2 regions of the Streptomyces sp. NPDC030862 genome follow, and region 1 is predicted to be linked to the other one. Evidence: riboswitches for the same ligand, from Rfam matches in the RefSeq annotation. Region 1 holds a riboswitch; the other holds the start of a gene.
The links. Region 1 has a riboswitch for cyclic di-AMP ahead of ACZ42X_RS08210 (M23 family metallopeptidase). Riboswitches for the same ligand answer to the same signal wherever they lie in the genome.
Positions count from the first base shown of each region.

Region 2: linked by a shared signal. The riboswitch ahead of ACZ42X_RS21115 (transglycosylase SLT domain-containing protein) and the one ahead of ACZ42X_RS08210 (M23 family metallopeptidase) in region 1 are both predicted to bind cyclic di-AMP.

Region 1 is NZ_JBVIEN010000003.1:13,787-21,283, forward strand. Features, by position in the region: gene lhgO (L-2-hydroxyglutarate oxidase) at 1-772, shown strand, start outside; gene trmB (tRNA (guanosine(46)-N7)-methyltransferase TrmB) at 858-1,646, shown strand; gene ACZ42X_RS08205 (PrsW family intramembrane metalloprotease) at 1,820-3,067, shown strand; gene ACZ42X_RS08210 (M23 family metallopeptidase) at 3,274-4,449, opposite strand; cyclic di-AMP (ydaO/yuaA leader) riboswitch at 4,461-4,596, opposite strand; gene ACZ42X_RS08215 (PP2C family protein-serine/threonine phosphatase) at 4,824-6,065, opposite strand; tRNA gene ACZ42X_RS08220 (tRNA-Met) at 6,117-6,190, opposite strand; gene ACZ42X_RS08225 (carboxymuconolactone decarboxylase family protein) at 6,301-6,768, opposite strand; gene pdxR (MocR-like pyridoxine biosynthesis transcription factor PdxR) at 6,816-7,497, shown strand, end outside.
Region 2 is NZ_JBVIEN010000007.1:382,690-390,186, forward strand. Features, by position in the region: gene ACZ42X_RS21095 (pyridoxal-phosphate dependent enzyme) at 1-1,304, shown strand, start outside; gene ACZ42X_RS21100 (aminotransferase class V-fold PLP-dependent enzyme) at 1,306-2,520, shown strand; gene ACZ42X_RS21105 (methyltransferase domain-containing protein) at 2,569-3,324, shown strand; gene ACZ42X_RS21110 (hypothetical protein) at 3,411-3,686, shown strand; gene ACZ42X_RS21115 (transglycosylase SLT domain-containing protein) at 3,694-4,464, opposite strand; cyclic di-AMP (ydaO/yuaA leader) riboswitch at 4,469-4,639, opposite strand; gene ACZ42X_RS21120 (nucleobase:cation symporter-2 family protein) at 5,250-6,704, shown strand; gene ACZ42X_RS21125 (transcriptional regulator) at 6,786-7,451, opposite strand.

The DNA of each region.
Region 1 (7,497 bases):
CCACGTCGGCACGACGGGCGTGTGCGACTACGGCGCGGTGGCGGCCCAGCTGGCGGAGTCCTCCGGCGCGGACGTCCGGTACGGCGCGGAGGTGACCGCCGTCGACCGGCGCCCCTGGGGCGTCGCCGTCCGTACGGCCGCCGGGGACGTCGTCCGCGCGCGGGCCATGGTCAACTGCGCGGGCCTGCACTGCGACCGGGTCGCGCGCCTGGCGGGCGACGAGCCGGGCGTGCGGATCGTCCCGTTCCGCGGCGAGTACTACGAACTGGTCCGACCGGAGCTGGTGCGCGGCCTGGTGTACCCGGTGCCCGACCCCGCCTTCCCGTTCCTCGGGGTGCACCTGACCCGGGGCATCGACGGCGGCGTCCACGTCGGGCCGAACGCCGTGCCCGCGCTGGCCCGCGAGGGGTACGGCTGGACCACCGTCCGCCCGCGCGACCTGGCCGGGACGCTGACGTGGCCCGGCTCCTGGCACATCGCCCGCCGCCACTGGCGGTACGGCGCCGGCGAGCTGCGCCGGTCCGCGTCGAAGCGCGCCTTCACGGAGGCGGTGCGGCGCCTGCTGCCCGCGATCGGCCCCGGCGACCTGCGCCGCACCCCGGCAGGCGTCCGGGCGCAGGCGGTCCTGCGCGACGGCACGCTCGTCGACGACTTCCTGATCCACGAGGCGCCCCGCACGGTCCACGTGCTGAACGCCCCGTCGCCGGCGGCGACGGCGTCCCTCCCGATCGGCCGGGAGGTGGCGCGGCGCGCACTGGCGCAGCTGGGGTAGCCCGTCTGCGGAGCGGCCGCGGGGGCGTCCCGGGGCCCTTCGGCCCTGCCGTCCCGGTGGGCGGGGGCCGTAGAATCGGGGCATTGTGTCTGAGATCCGTGAAACCGCCGCGCCCCTCCGGCCCAAGGGTGAACCCCGCTTCCCCGAGGGCCCCGCGCCCGATCCCGCCGGGTCGCACTTCGAGCGGCGGATCCGCAGCTTCCAGCCCCGGCGCAGCCGCGTCACGCCCGGGCAGGCCGACGCACTGCGCCGGCTGTGGGGCCGGTGGGGGCTGGACATCGACGGCCGGCGGGTGCTCGACCTGGACGAGCTGTTCGACGGGCTGCCGGCCGTGCTGGAGATCGGCTTCGGTATGGGCGAGGCCACCGCGCGGATGGCCGCCGACGACCCGACGACCGGCATCCTCGCGGTCGACGTGCACACCCCCGGCCAGGGCAACCTGCTCGCCCTCGCGGACCGGGCCGGCCTCACCAACGTACGCGTGGCCAACGGCGACGCGATCATCCTGCTGCGCGAGATGCTGGCGCCCGACGCCCTCGACGGCGTACGCGTGTACTTCCCGGACCCCTGGCCCAAGAAGCGGCACCACAAGCGGCGGCTGATCCAGCCCGAGTTCCTGACGCTCGCCGCGTCCCGCATGAAGCCCGGGGCCGTACTGCACTGCGCGACGGACTGGGAGCCGTACGCCGAGCAGATGCTCGACGTGCTGAGCGCCCACCCGGACTTCGAGAACACCCAGGCCGACGGCGGCTACGCGCCCCGGCCCGCCTTCCGGCCGCTGACCCGGTTCGAGGGGCAGGGGCTGGACAAGGGGCACGTGGTGCACGACCTGCTGTTCCGGCGGCGGGCGGAGCGCGCGGACTCACAGCCGTAACCAAAGCGTCGCGGGCTGTCAGTGGTCGTCGTTAGGGTCGTTGTGTGACCCACTCGTTCCCGCAACCCGCAGCGCAGGCAGCGCAACCGGCACAAGCGGCGCATCCGGCGTACCCGGGACAGCCGGCCCAGCCGGCCGTCCCGGCGTACGACCCCGAGCCGTCGTTCGAGGCCGTGCCCGAGCGCGCCCGCTGGCGCTACAAACCGCGGCGCCTGTGGCGCAGCCGGGTGGTGCGGCTCGGCTCGGTGTTCACCGTGCTCGCGTTGTGCGGGCTGGTGATCCTGGCGCTGGTGCGGGAGCAGACCGGCACGGAGGGCTTCCTGGTGGGGCTGGGGCTCGCCCTGCTGCCCGTGCCGCTGCTCCTGGCGGCGTTCCGGTGGCTGGACCGGGTGGAACCGGCCCCCTGGCGGAACATGATCTTCGCCTTCTCCTGGGGCGCCTTCGCCGCCGCGCTCGTCGCGATCATCGCGAACACCTTCGCGCACCGCTGGATAGCCACCGCCACCGCCGATCCGACGGCCGCGGACACGATCGGCGCGACGGTCATAGCGCCCGTGGTGGAGGAGACCGCGAAGGCCGTCGCCGTGCTGCTGCTGTTCCTCTTCCGCAGACGGGAGTTCACGGGCGTCGTCGACGGCGTCGTGACGGCGGGTTTCACGGCGACCGGCTTCGCCTTCACCGAGAACATCCTGTACCTGGGGAACGCCTTCGGGGAGGACCAGCAGCTCGGGGCGACCGGCTTCGCCTCGGTCACGGCCGCGACCTTCTTCGTACGGGTCGTGATGTCGCCCTTCGCGCACCCGCTGTTCACGGTCTTCACCGGCCTGGGCTTCGGCATCGCCGCCGTCAGCGCGCGCCGCAAGCGCGTACGCCGCATCGCGCTGCCCCTGCTCGGGCTCCTGCTGGCGATGGGCATGCACGCGATGTGGAACGGCTCGGTGTCGTTCTTCGGCCCCTGGGGGTTCTACGCGGTCTACGCGGCGTTCATGCTGCCCGCCTTCGGGCTGATGACCTGGCTGGTGATCTGGACCCGCCAGCGCGAGCTGCGCACCATATCCGGCGAGCTGCCCGCGTACGCGGCGGCCGGCTGGCTCTCGCCCACCGAGCCGCTGGCGCTGGCCTCGATGCGGGCGCGCGGCCTGGCCCGCGGGTACGCGGCCCGCTCCTTCGGTCCGGCGGCGGCACGGGCGGTCGGGGAGTACGAGGCGTTCGCGACGACGCTGGCGTTCCTGCGCCACCGGGCCCGCAGGGGTGCGGCGGACCCGGACTTCGTGGCGCGGGAGCAGGAGCTGCTGCACCACCTGTGGCAGCGCAAGGCGGTGGCGGGCCCGGCCCTGACGTACGCGGCGCGCGCGACGGGCCGGGTGTGGGCGCCGCCTCCGCACCGGGACTACGACGGCTACAACCCGTACCGGGCCTGAGCGGCGTTACGCGGACGCGGCGGACGGAACAGGGAGACCGGCGGCCCTGGCGTCGGGGGGTGGAACGCCAGGGCCACCGGAGTGCCGGGGCGGCCGGGCCTCAGGGGGCCGGGCCGCGGACTGCCGGGCCTCAGGGGGCCGGGCTGCAGAGGCCGGGCAGGGGCCGGAGCCGCGGACTGCCGGGCTTCAGGCGGGCGGGCCAGGCCTCAGACCGTCAGGCCCTTGCCGCGCAGCCAGGCCAGCGGGTCCACGCCGGCGCCGCCCGCCGTGTGGACCTCCAGGTGCAGGTGCGGCCCGGTCACGTTGCCGGTCGCGCCGACGCGCCCGATGGTCTCGCCCGTGCCGACCTTCTGCCCGGCGCCGACCGTCATCGAGGAGAGGTGGCAGTACCAGACCTCGGTGCCGTCCTCCAGCTCCAGGACGATCCGGTAGCCGTACGAGCCGGACCAGCCGGCCGACTTGATGGTGCCGCCGTGCACGGCCTTGGCCGGGGTGCCGGTGGGAGCCGCGAGGTCGAGGCCGGTGTGGTAGCCGGAGGACCACATGTTGCCGGCCTGGCCGTAGGTGGAGGTGATCGTGTACGAGGAGGTCGGCAGCGCATAGCTGCCGGCGAGCTTGGCCAGGCGCTCGGCCTCCGCCTTGGCCGCGGCGGCCTCCTCGGCCGCCTCGGCCTTCGCCGCCGCCTCCGCCTTGGCCTTCGCCTCGGCGGCGGCCTCCTTCTCGGCGGCGGTCTGCTGGGCCTTGGCCGCGGCGGCCGCCTGCTCGGCGGCCTCCTTCTCGGCCGCGAGCTTCGCCGCCGCGTCCGCGGACGCCTGCTGGTGCTCGGCCTGCTGGAGGATGCGGGCCCGCAGGGCCTCGCCCGCGCTCGCACCGCTCTCGGCGCGGTCCCCGGCGGACCTTTCGGCGGCGGAGGACCCGGCGGTCAGCGGCGCGGCGGCCGGCTGGGCGTCGGCGGAGGCGACGGAGCCGTCGGACCCGTCCGCACCGTCATCGGCGCCGTCGTCGGAGAGCAGGGCGCCGATGCCCGGCATGGACTCGGCGTCCGGGAGGCTGTCGGCTATCGCACCGGGCAGGTCGGGCAGGGATATGGAGACCGGCGGCTTGTCCTGCGCGGTGGCCATTCCGCCCGCGCCGACGGCCGCGATGACGCCCACGCCCAGGACGGTGGAGCTACGGGCCAGCCCGCCGCGCTGCTTGACCACGCGATGGCGGCCGCGGACGGGGCGGACGGTGTCCTCGGTGGGGTTCCACTCCTCCCACTGACCCTGACTCTCAGCGGGGGAACCGGAACCGGGGCCCGGACCGAAGGCATCGACGAAATGAGGGGCCGGGGAGGCCGATGGAGCAGACGGCGCTTCGGGGGCAGGCCTGTTGGACGCCACGGGGGCGCACTCCTTTCCTTCCTTCTCGCCTACCGGGTTAGCTGACGGGTTCGGAGCAGGAAGGTCTCCTTCAGGCCGCGATGCGGCCCGATTCACCCCAAGGTGGTGGTTCCCCGGTTCCCTTGCGGAATTCGGCGCGCGCGCACGGTGCCGTCGCTCTTGCGTCGGCTGGGACGACCGCGCTGCGTTATCGAACGTTAATAGACGCGGGGCCGTGTTTCCAAGCTGTTCCTACTGATCATTAACTACTTAGCCTCTGGCATACCGCCCTACAAACGGGCAATAGCAGCCAAGTTGACTGCCCCTCACACCCCGTGGGCCTCACCACACTTCCTGACGGTTCGTCAATTGTTATGCGGAGCGCTCCACGCCGATCACCCTCCGTGCGGGACCGTCCTGACCCGCTGCCCCTGGGGCTTGTTCACCGCGAGCAGCGCGAGGTCGTCGGTCGTCCCCCCGCCCCCCGTATGCCGCCGTACGTCCTCCACCAGGGTGTCCAGCAGCTCCCCCGGCCCCGCGAAGCTCCGCCCCGCCAGCCACTCCGCCGGTTCGTAGAAGGCCCCGCCCGCGTCCCGCGCCTCGGAGAGCCCGTCCGTGTAGAAGAGCAGCGTCGCCCCGGGCGGGAACGGCACCTCGTCCGCGCGGTCGGGCCACGGCCCCAGGTCCACCATCCCGAGCGGCAGCGCGGGCTCGGTCGGCTCCAGCCGCGCCAGGCCCCCGTCGGCGTACAGCATCAGCGGCTCCGGGTGGCCGCGGTTGACCAGCCGCACCACCGCGTCGCCGCGCGCCACCTCCGCCAGGACGGCGGTGGTGAAGCCCTCGAAGGCGTCGAGCCCGTCACGCCGGGTCCCCTCCCGCGCCAGCGCCCGCTCCAGCCGCTGCGACACCCCCTCCAGCGAGCTCTCCTGCTCGGCCGCCTCCCGGAACGCCCCGAGCACGACCGCCACCGCCTCGACCGCGCCCATCCCCTTCCCCCGTACGTCCCCGACCACCAGCCGCACCCCGTAGGGCGTGTCCTGCACGGCGTAGAGGTCGCCCCCGATGAACGCGTCCGCCTGCGCCGCCTCGTACCGCGCCGCCACCCGCAGGCCACCGATCCGCTCGGCCGGCGTCGGCAGCACGGCGCGCTGGGCGGACTCGGCGATGCCGCGGGCGGAGGCGAGCCGCTCACCGCTGCGCCGCACGACCCGGTTGATCATCAGCGCGAACGCCGAGACCGTGGCCAGGGTGACGAGCTCGGTGACGGACGGGGCCTCGTCCAGGGTGCCGCTGTGGAGGCGCAGCCCGGCCAGCGCCAGAAGGGCGGCGGTCCCGGCCACCAGCGTGATCCGCGCGGTGAAGAACGGCGCGGCGACGAGCGGGGCGGCGGTGAACAGCGGCACGGCCGTGAACCGGGGCGGCGTCAGCAGGTCGAACACCACGCCGCCGACGATCATCAGGACGGGCACCACCCGGAGGAAGCGGCGCACCTTCGCGCGTCGCGCGCTCCGACCCCAGGTCCTGTCGCCGTTGTCACCCACGGTTACGGACGGTAGGCGGGCCCCGCGCACACCGTCCGGAGCCGCGCCGCACGACGCCCCGCCATCGGCCGACCGGGCGACCAGGGCGTACGACATGCGCATACGACGAAGGCCCGGTGCCTTGCGGCACCGGGCCTTCGCCTTCAGTAGCGGGGACAGGATTTGAACCTGCGACCTCTGGGTTATGAGCCCAGCGAGCTACCGAGCTGCTCCACCCCGCGTCGGTGAACACCACCTTACGCCATGCGGAGCAAGATCATCTCCATTTACGCGACCGGCCTCCCGCGACCGGTCTCACGCGACGTCCCGAGTGACGGCCTGAGCGACGGCCTCACGCACCCGGCACCTTCGCGGTGCTGATCGCGATGCGGTTCCAGGTGTTGATGGTGAAGATCAGCGCGAGCAGCCGCCCGAGCTCGCCCTCCTCGAAGTGGGCGGCGGCGCGCGCGTACACCTCGTCCGGCACACCCCCGGCCGCGACCAGCGTGACGGCCTCGGTCAGGGCGAGGGCGGCCCGCTCCCGCTCGGTGAAGAAGTGCGCCGCGTCCCGCCAGACGGCGACCATGTGCAGCCGATCCTCGCTCTCGCCGGCCTTGCGGGCGTCGGTGGTGTGCATGTGCAGGCAGTACGCGCAGCCGTTGAGCTGGGAGGAGCGGATCTGTACGAGCTCGACGAGGGCGGGGTCCAGGCCCTCACGGGCGGCGGCGTCGAAGCCGATCAGGGCCTTGAACGCCTGGGGTGCGGCCTTCGCGAAGTTGATCCGGGAAACGGTGTCCGTGTGCGTGTTCGTCGTCGTCATGACCATGAATCTACGGGCCGGAAAGACCCCCTGTAGGGTGCATTTCCATGCCGGAATCACGGGTCAATTCACCGGGCCGCCCCTGGTCCGAAGCGGCCGAACGCATCGGTGCCGACCTCCACGTGGAGCTGTCCCCCACGGGCAGCCGCCGCGCCGCGCTCACCACCGCCCTGCGCGACGCCGTACGCGACGGCCGGCTCGCCCCCGGCACGCGCCTGCCGCCGTACCGCTCGCTCGCCGCCGACCTGGGCCTGGCCCGCAACACGGTCGCCGACGCGTACGCCGAACTCGTCGCCGAGGGCTGGCTCACCGCCCGCCAGGGCTCCGGCACCCGGGTCGCCGAACGCGCCGCGCCCGCGAAGACACCCCGCGTCCCGAAGAAGTCCCCGGCGCTCCCCGCCGCCACCCCTACGCCCCGCCACGACCTGCGCCAGGGCACCCCCGACGCCTCCTCCTTCCCCCGCGCCGCCTGGCTCACCTCGGCCCGCCGCGCGCTGCACGCCGCCCCGAACGAAGCCTTCGGGCCCGGCGATCCCCAGGGCCGTATCGAACTGCGCACCGCGCTCGCCGCCTACCTGGCGCGCGCCCGCGGCGTGTACACCGACCCCGAGCGCATCGTCGTCTGCTCCGGCTTCGCCCACGCGCTGCGGCTGCTGTTCGGCGGCGACGTCCTGCGCGGGCCGCTCGCGGTCGAGTCGTACGGGCTCGGCTTCCACCGCTCGCTCCTCC
Region 2 (7,497 bases), on a different contig from region 1:
CCGACGCCATCGGCGACACCCCGCTGGTCCGCATCGACCCGGCCGTGCACGGACTGCGCAGCATCGACCTCTACGCGAAGCTGGAGATGATGAACCCCTTCGGTTCGGTCAAGGACCGGGCCGCCTGGAACATGGTCCGCGACGGCCTCCCCGGGGCCCGGGAGCGCGGCGAGACGATCGTCGAACTCTCCAGCGGCAACACCGCCAAGGCGCTCGCCCTCATCGCGGGCATGCACGGCCTCGGGTTCAAGAGCGTCACCAACCGGATGCGCATACCCGAGATCAAGGACCTGCTCCTCCTGCTGGGCGCCGAGATAGAGGAACTGCCCGGGCAGAGCGAGTGCCTCGACCCGACCGCCACCGACGACCCGCTCACCCTCTTCCACCAGCGGCTCGGCGCACCCGGCAGTGCCCACCTCCACACCGACCAGTACTTCAACACCCGCAACACCGAGGCGCACGCCCAGGGCACCGGCCCGGAGATCGTGGCCGACCTCGACGGCCGCGCCCCCGACTGGTTCATCGCCTGCGTGGGCACCGCCGGCTCCTCCTCGGGCGTGGCCCGGGCGCTGCGCGCACACGCCCCGGACGTCGGGATCGTCGGGCTCGTCGCCGAGAAGTCCGACTTCATCCCCGGCATCCGCACCATCGACGAGGTCCAGGAGGTCGGCCTGTTCGACCCGGCGACGTACGACACCCTCGACACGGTGGGCGCGGACGACGCCATCGACGGCATGCTGACGCTGGTCCGCCGCTGCGGCATCCTCGCCGGGCCCACCGGGGGTGCCGCGTACCACGGCGCCGTGCGCCACCTGCGGGCGCTCGACGCGGAGGGGACCGGGGACCGCCGCACGGCCGTCTTCATCGTCTGCGACCGCGTCGAGAGCTACCTCGGCTACGTCCGCAAGCGCCGGCCCGAGCTGTTCGGCCTGCCGCCGGCGAAGAACTCCGTGGCGACGCTCTCGGACGGCGAGGTCCGCTCGGCCACGGTCATCGACGTCGCCGACGCGAGGAAGTGGATCGCGGCGGAGAACCCCCTCGTGGTGGACCTGCGCGGCCCGTTCGCGTACGGCGCCCTCCACATCGACGGCTCCGTCAACATCGTCGACGAGCTCTTCGACGAACTGGTCCGCGGCGGCCTGCCGTTCAGCAAGAGCCGGCCCGTGCTGCTCGCCTGCCCCGTCGGGGAGAAGTCCGCCCGGTACGCGGCGCTGCTGACGCGCATGGGGCATCCGGATGTCCGGAGCCTCGCGGGCGGCATCATCGCGTGGCGCGACGCGGGCGCGCCCCTGGTGCGTGACTGACATGGCGTACGAGACGGGACACGACACCGAGGGCGACCTGAAGGAGCTGGCGGACTGGCACCGCGCGCTGCGCGCCCAGTTCCCGCAGATCGCGGCGCATCCCGAGCCGGCGTACCTGGACAGCGCGGCCACGGCCCAGAAGCCGCGGGCCGTCCTCGACGCCGCCCACACCTATCTGACCACCTCGAACGCGAACGCCGGCCGCGGCTCCTACCCGTGGGCCAACCACACCACCGCGCTGGTCGAGGGCGCCCGGGACCGGGTCAAGCGGTTCCTGGGCGACCCGGAGCCGGAGCGCTCGGCGGTGCACTTCACCAGCGGGGCCTCGGAGGGGCTGCGCACCGTCGCCCGCGACTGGCTGCCGGAGCTGCTCCGCGACGGTGACGAGATCGTGGTGCCGTTCGCCGACCACCAGGCCAACCTCGCGCCGTGGCGCGAGACGGAGCGGCTGCTCGCCCGGCAGGGCGTGCGGATACGCCTGCGGGAGCTGCCGTATCAGGAGAGCTCGGGGGACTACGACCCCGAGGCGCTCGCCCGCGTGGTGGGCCCGCGCACCCGCTTCGTCGCGGCCACCCACGTGCACCACGTCTACGGCGCCGACATGAACGTGCACCGCGTCCGCGCGGTGGTCGGCCCCGACGTGCCGATCTGTCTGGATGCCGCGCAGAGCGTGGGCCACCTGCCCGTCTCGGTGGCCGAGCTCGACGTGGACTTCGTCGTCTTCTCCGGCCACAAGGCGCTGGCCCTGCCCGGTACGGGCGCGATCTGGGCGCGCGGCCGGCGCGGTCCGGAGTTCCGGCCGGGCGGCTGGGAGGGCACCCCGAACACGGCCGGTGTCGTCAGCCTCACGGCGGCCCTCGACTGGCTGGAGGAGGCGGGCACGGACCGCATCGAACGGTGGACCGTGGCCCTGGCGGCCCGGCTGACCGACGGACTGGCCCGGATGGACGCCTACGAGGTGCTCGGCTGCCGCTCTAGCCTGGACGCCGACTCCACGGTGCAGCGCCGCAGACACATCGTCACCTTCCGGCACCGCGGGATCGGCTCGCAGGACCTCGGCTTCATCCTCTACAGCCACGGCTTCATGGTGCGCTCCGACAGCCACTGCCAGGCGGGGACGGACCCGGAGGACGGCTCGGTGCGGATCAGTCTCCATGTCTACAACGCACCCGAGGAAATCGACCGGCTTCTCACCGCGCTCGCCAGTCTGCAATGATTTCCATGTCCGTTTAGGTGTGGCGAGAAGGCAGGGGCGCGAGAGGACATGAGTGTCAGTACGGTGGCGGCCGCGCGATGGGTGGACCGCTGGGAGAGGCAGCAGCAGCGCTACGCGGTCGACCGCGAGGAGGCGTTCACCGTCATCGCCGACGTCGTCGAGGGCGTGACGGCGGGCCGGCGGGCGCCCCTCGTCCTCGACCTGGGCAGCGGACCCGGCTCGCTGGCCGCGCGACTGGTCCGCCGGATGCCCCGCGCCCGGGTCGTGGCGGTCGACGCCGACCCGCGCCTGCTGGAGCTCGGCCGGGCCTATTACGGACCGGCCGTGCGGTACGTGGAGGCCGTCATCGGGCAGCCCGGCTGGCTCGACGCCGCCGGGACGGAGGGGCCGGTGGACGCGGCCGTCTCCACGACGGCGCTGCACTACCTCAGCGAACGCACCCTGCGCCGGGTCTACCGCGACCTCGCCGGGCGGCTGCGCCCCGGCGGGGTCCTCGTCAACTGCGACCACATCTGTCCCGACTCCGCCAAGGTCGGCGAGCTGGCCCTGCACATCGGGCGGCGCCGGGCCGAGCGGGAACCGGCCGTCGCGGACGAGGACTGGGAGACCTGGTGGTCCGGGGTCGCCGCGGACCCGGAGCTGGCCGCCCTGTTCTCCGCCCACCGCCACCACCGGCACCCGCGCTGCGAGGGCAACGACCTGACCCTCTCCGGGCACCTCGCCCTGCTGCGCGAGGCCGGTTTCGAGGAGGCGGGAGCCGTCTGGCAGTTCGGCAACAACCATGTCCTCGTGGCCGTGCGCTGACCACGCGCGGTAGCGTCACGGCTCCTTCACGCAACCGCCCCGCCCCGCCGGTCGCGCGACCGGCGGAGCGGGGTCAGCATGGGAACGTGACATGGGCATCGTGGACGACGGTCCGGGTCTACGCCGGACGCGGTGGCGTGAGCACCGACACGGTCGGTGTCATCACCGGGGAACTCGACGTGCACACGACCTGGGTCGACGGCGAGGCGCGGGTGGCCGTGCAGCACAGCGGGGCCTCCGACTGGTTCCCGATGAGCGGAAGCCCCGTGCCGTGCTCGTCGGAGGAGGCCAGCCGCGTGCTGCACGACGCCGTCGTGGAAGCCGTACGGTCCGGCGGCGGGGCGACCGTCCCCCGTCAGTAGGCGCCCGTCAGTAGGCGCCGAAGACGTTGTCGATCGACCCGTACCGGTCGGCCGCGTAGTTGCAGGCCGCGGTGATGTTGGCGACCGGGTCGTACGGGTCGGTCGACGTGCCGGGCACGTGGTACGCCCGGAACGTCGGGTCGATGACCTGGAGCAGGCCCTTGGACGGGGTGCCCGCGGCGGCGTTGGAGTCCCAGTTGTTGATGGCCAGCGGGTTGCCCGAGGACTCGCGCATGATGTTGCGGTGGATCCCGTCGTACGAGCCGGGGATGCCGCGCTCGGCCATGATGGCGAGCGCTTCCTTGATCCAGCCGTCGAGGTTGTTCGCGTAGGTCGCGGGCTTCGCGAGCGCCGGCCGCACGGTGGAGCGGCTGGCCCGCTCGGCGGCGGCGGGCGCGGCGGGCGCAGCCTTGGCCTTGGCCTTGGCGCCGATGGTGAGCTTCATGCCGGGGCGAATGAGCGACGGGTTGTCGCCGACCACCGACTTGTTGTCCTCGTACAGCTTCTTCCAGCCACCGCTGACGCCACGGTCCTGCGCGATCTCGGAAAGGGTGTCACCCGCGACCACGGTATACGTGGCGGGTTTCGCCGGGGCCTTTTCCACGGCCGCGGAAGGCGCGGTGTTCGGCACCGCGTTCGGCACCGCGTTCGGTGCCGCCTCGGCCGCGGTCGCGCCGAAGAGGGGAAGGGCGAGTGCGGCGCCGCCCGTGCCCGCGGCGGCGACTCGGCGGGCGAGCGGATTGTTCTTGGGGCGGCGGTGCTTACCCTGTGCGGGCATGGCGGATTCCTCTCCGTCGCCTGCGAGGTGAGCTGTCGGGTTCGGGCTGGAGATGCCCGGTCGTATCCGCACGCGACCGCGTGCGCACATGACTTCACCCCAAGCCGTTCCGTATACACGGACCGGCGGCTTACCTGGTTCCCCCGCTCCTGCCGTACGTCGGTGGTGGGTGGGTGCGGTTTCCGGACGGCGGCAGGATTCGGCGGTCCGACCGGATTGCGGTGACGGTAAGCGAGAGCCTCGGGCCGGAACAAGTCGTGAAGAGCGCACGCGCGATTACGGAAACGCCATGAAGGGAGTTCTGCCGGAAAGTCAATTCCCTGTCCCAGCAGGGGAAATGCGGTGCGGAGGACGCGCACCCCGAATGACGGGAGGTGAGTCATGTCACGGCGCGAGCAAAACGCCCTCGGAGTCGCCTTATCGGAGAACCGCGGCGAGCCGGACGAACATCTGTGAAACCAGAGATATTCGGGCGAAAGGTGCGTCTTGTGAGGTGGGGGAGCGGTGAGTGTCGTGCCGGTTACTCGCGAGGAACGTCCGACGTCAACTAAGGTGAGCGCCCCGATCGGCTCCACCTGCGGATCTCATGCGCAAGGCGGCTTCGCCATGCCGATCGAAGGAAAGTCCTCCAACCAGGACGCACATCTCAGTGCAGGGCGACGTGGTGTCGGCAACTCCGCCAGACGTCGGCTCCGTACGGGCCGGCGAGGCCTCGTCCTGACACATTCCGGGCTCCGAGGCGTCGGCTCCTCTCATTCACCTACCTCTTGTAAGGCAAGGCAGAGATGGCACGAGTCTCCCGACGGCACTCCGGGACGCAGACGCATCCCGTCGACGAACTGCTCCCCCTCCCGCAGCTCACGCTCTACGGCTTCCAGCACATCCTCGCGTTCTACGCGGCGGCCGTCATCGTCCCCGTACTCCTCGGCAACGCCCTCGGGCTCTCCGACGAGCAGCTGGTCCACCTGGTCAACGCGGACCTGCTCACCTGTGGCATCGCCACGATCATCCAGGCGCTCGGCGTCTGGCGGATCGGTGCGCGCCTGCCCCTGGTGCAGGGCGTGACCTTCACCGCCGTCTCGCCCATGGTCGCGATCGGCATAGGCGCGGGCGGTGGCACCGCCGGTCTGCTGGTCGTCTACGGCGCGGTCATCACGGCCGGCATCGCCACGTTCCTCTTCGCACCGTTCGTCGGCCGGCTGGTGAAGTACTTCCCGCCCGTTGTCATCGGCACGATCCTCACCATCATCGGCATCACGCTGATCCCGGTGGGCCTCCAGAACGCCGCCGGCGGCGCCCACCTCATCGGCGACCCCGCGTACGGCTCCGGGAAGAACCTCGCCTACGCGCTCGGCACCCTGCTCCTGATCCTGGTCGTGGTCCGGCTCGGCAAGCCGTTCCTCAGCAGCCTCGCCGTGCTCATCGGGCTCGTCGTGGGCACGGCCGTCGCCTGGCTCCTCGGGGACGCGCACTTCGACGCGGTGGCGGACGCCGGCTGGTTCGGCGTCACCACGCCCTTCCACTACGGCATGCCGCAGTTCGAGCTGCTGCCCATCATCGCCATGGTCGTCGTCATGCTGATCACGATGGTGGAGACGACCGGCGACGTGTACGCCATCGGCGAGATCTCCCGGAAGAAGGTCGACAGCGACACCGTCACGCGCGCGCTGCGGGCCGACGGCGTCTCCACGATGCTGGGCGGAATATTCAACTCCTTCCCTTATGTGGCATTCGCGGAGAACATCGGACTCGTCCGCATGTCCAAGGTGGTGAGCCGCTTCGTGGTGGTGGCCGCCGGTGTCTTCATGATCCTGCTGGGGCTCCTGCCGAAGGCCGGCAGCCTGGTCGCCGCGATCCCGCACCCCGTGCTCGGCGGCGCGGCGATCTCGATGTTCGGCATGGTCGCGGCGGTCGGCATCCAGATCCTCGCCAAGGTGGACCTGCGCGAGGAGCGCAACGCCATCATCCTGGCGGTGAGCCTCGGCGCGGCCATGCTGCCCACGACGGTCAAGCCGTTCTTCGAGCGCATGCCGGACGACGTACGGGCGGTGCTGGACAGCGGCATCACGCTGGGCGGTCTCACCGCCCTCGTGCTGAACCTGTTCTTCAACGCGTTCACGCGGCGCAAGGCGATGGAGATCGACTGGGAGGACTACGAGGACGAGACCCCGCCCGCCTCGCCCTCCCCGCCCGCAGAGCCCGCCCCGTACGCCCCGGGCGCCGGCGCCGGGTGGCGCTGAGTCCTTCCCGCGGCAGCAGAGCAGGACGGCCGACGGCCCCCGGACATCCGGGGGCCGTCGGCCGTCCGCGCCTCGTGCGCCTCAGAAGCCGCGCGGCGGCGGCTCGTCGCCCACCTCGCCGATCAGCTCCCAGAAGTGGTCCACGAGCCGGTGCAGGAACGCCGAGCGCTCCGCGGCGACCTCCTTCAGCCGGGAGTCGTCGTTGCGCGCCATCAGGTGGCCCATGTACCGCTCGGCGAACCCCGCGAACTCCGTGTGCATCGTGCGCAGGGCGTCGCCCACCGAGGTCTCGTCCACGACGACCATCTCCGCGACGGGCGTCACGTACACCTTCCAGCGTCCCTCGATGGCCGTACGCAGGAGCCCGGCCAGCTCCTCGTCGCGGCCCATGATGCTCACCAGCCCGCGCAGGGACAGCCCCAGGGCCTCCACCAGGGCCCTGGTCTGCCGGATGTCGCCGTCCCAGCGGTGCGCCGCCTCCGCCGCCCGGTACGCGGCGGGATCCATGCCGATCCGGTCCGCCAGCCGCTCCACGCTCAGCTGCCGGGCCAGCCGGTGTTCCGCCAGCGTGCGCGGCTCGATTCCCATGAGTGCGGTGGCGGGACACCACAGCACGTCGGCGAGGGCGAAGAGGTGGGTTTCCGAGGGGAGATGGGAGCCCTGTTCCCAGGCGGCGACCAGGTCCGGGTGGACGGGAACACCGCACGCCGCCATGGACTGGGCCACCTGTGCGGTCGTCAGGCCCATCCGGGCTCGCGCCGCTCTGGCCTCTCGGGGGGAGAAGGGAGTGCTG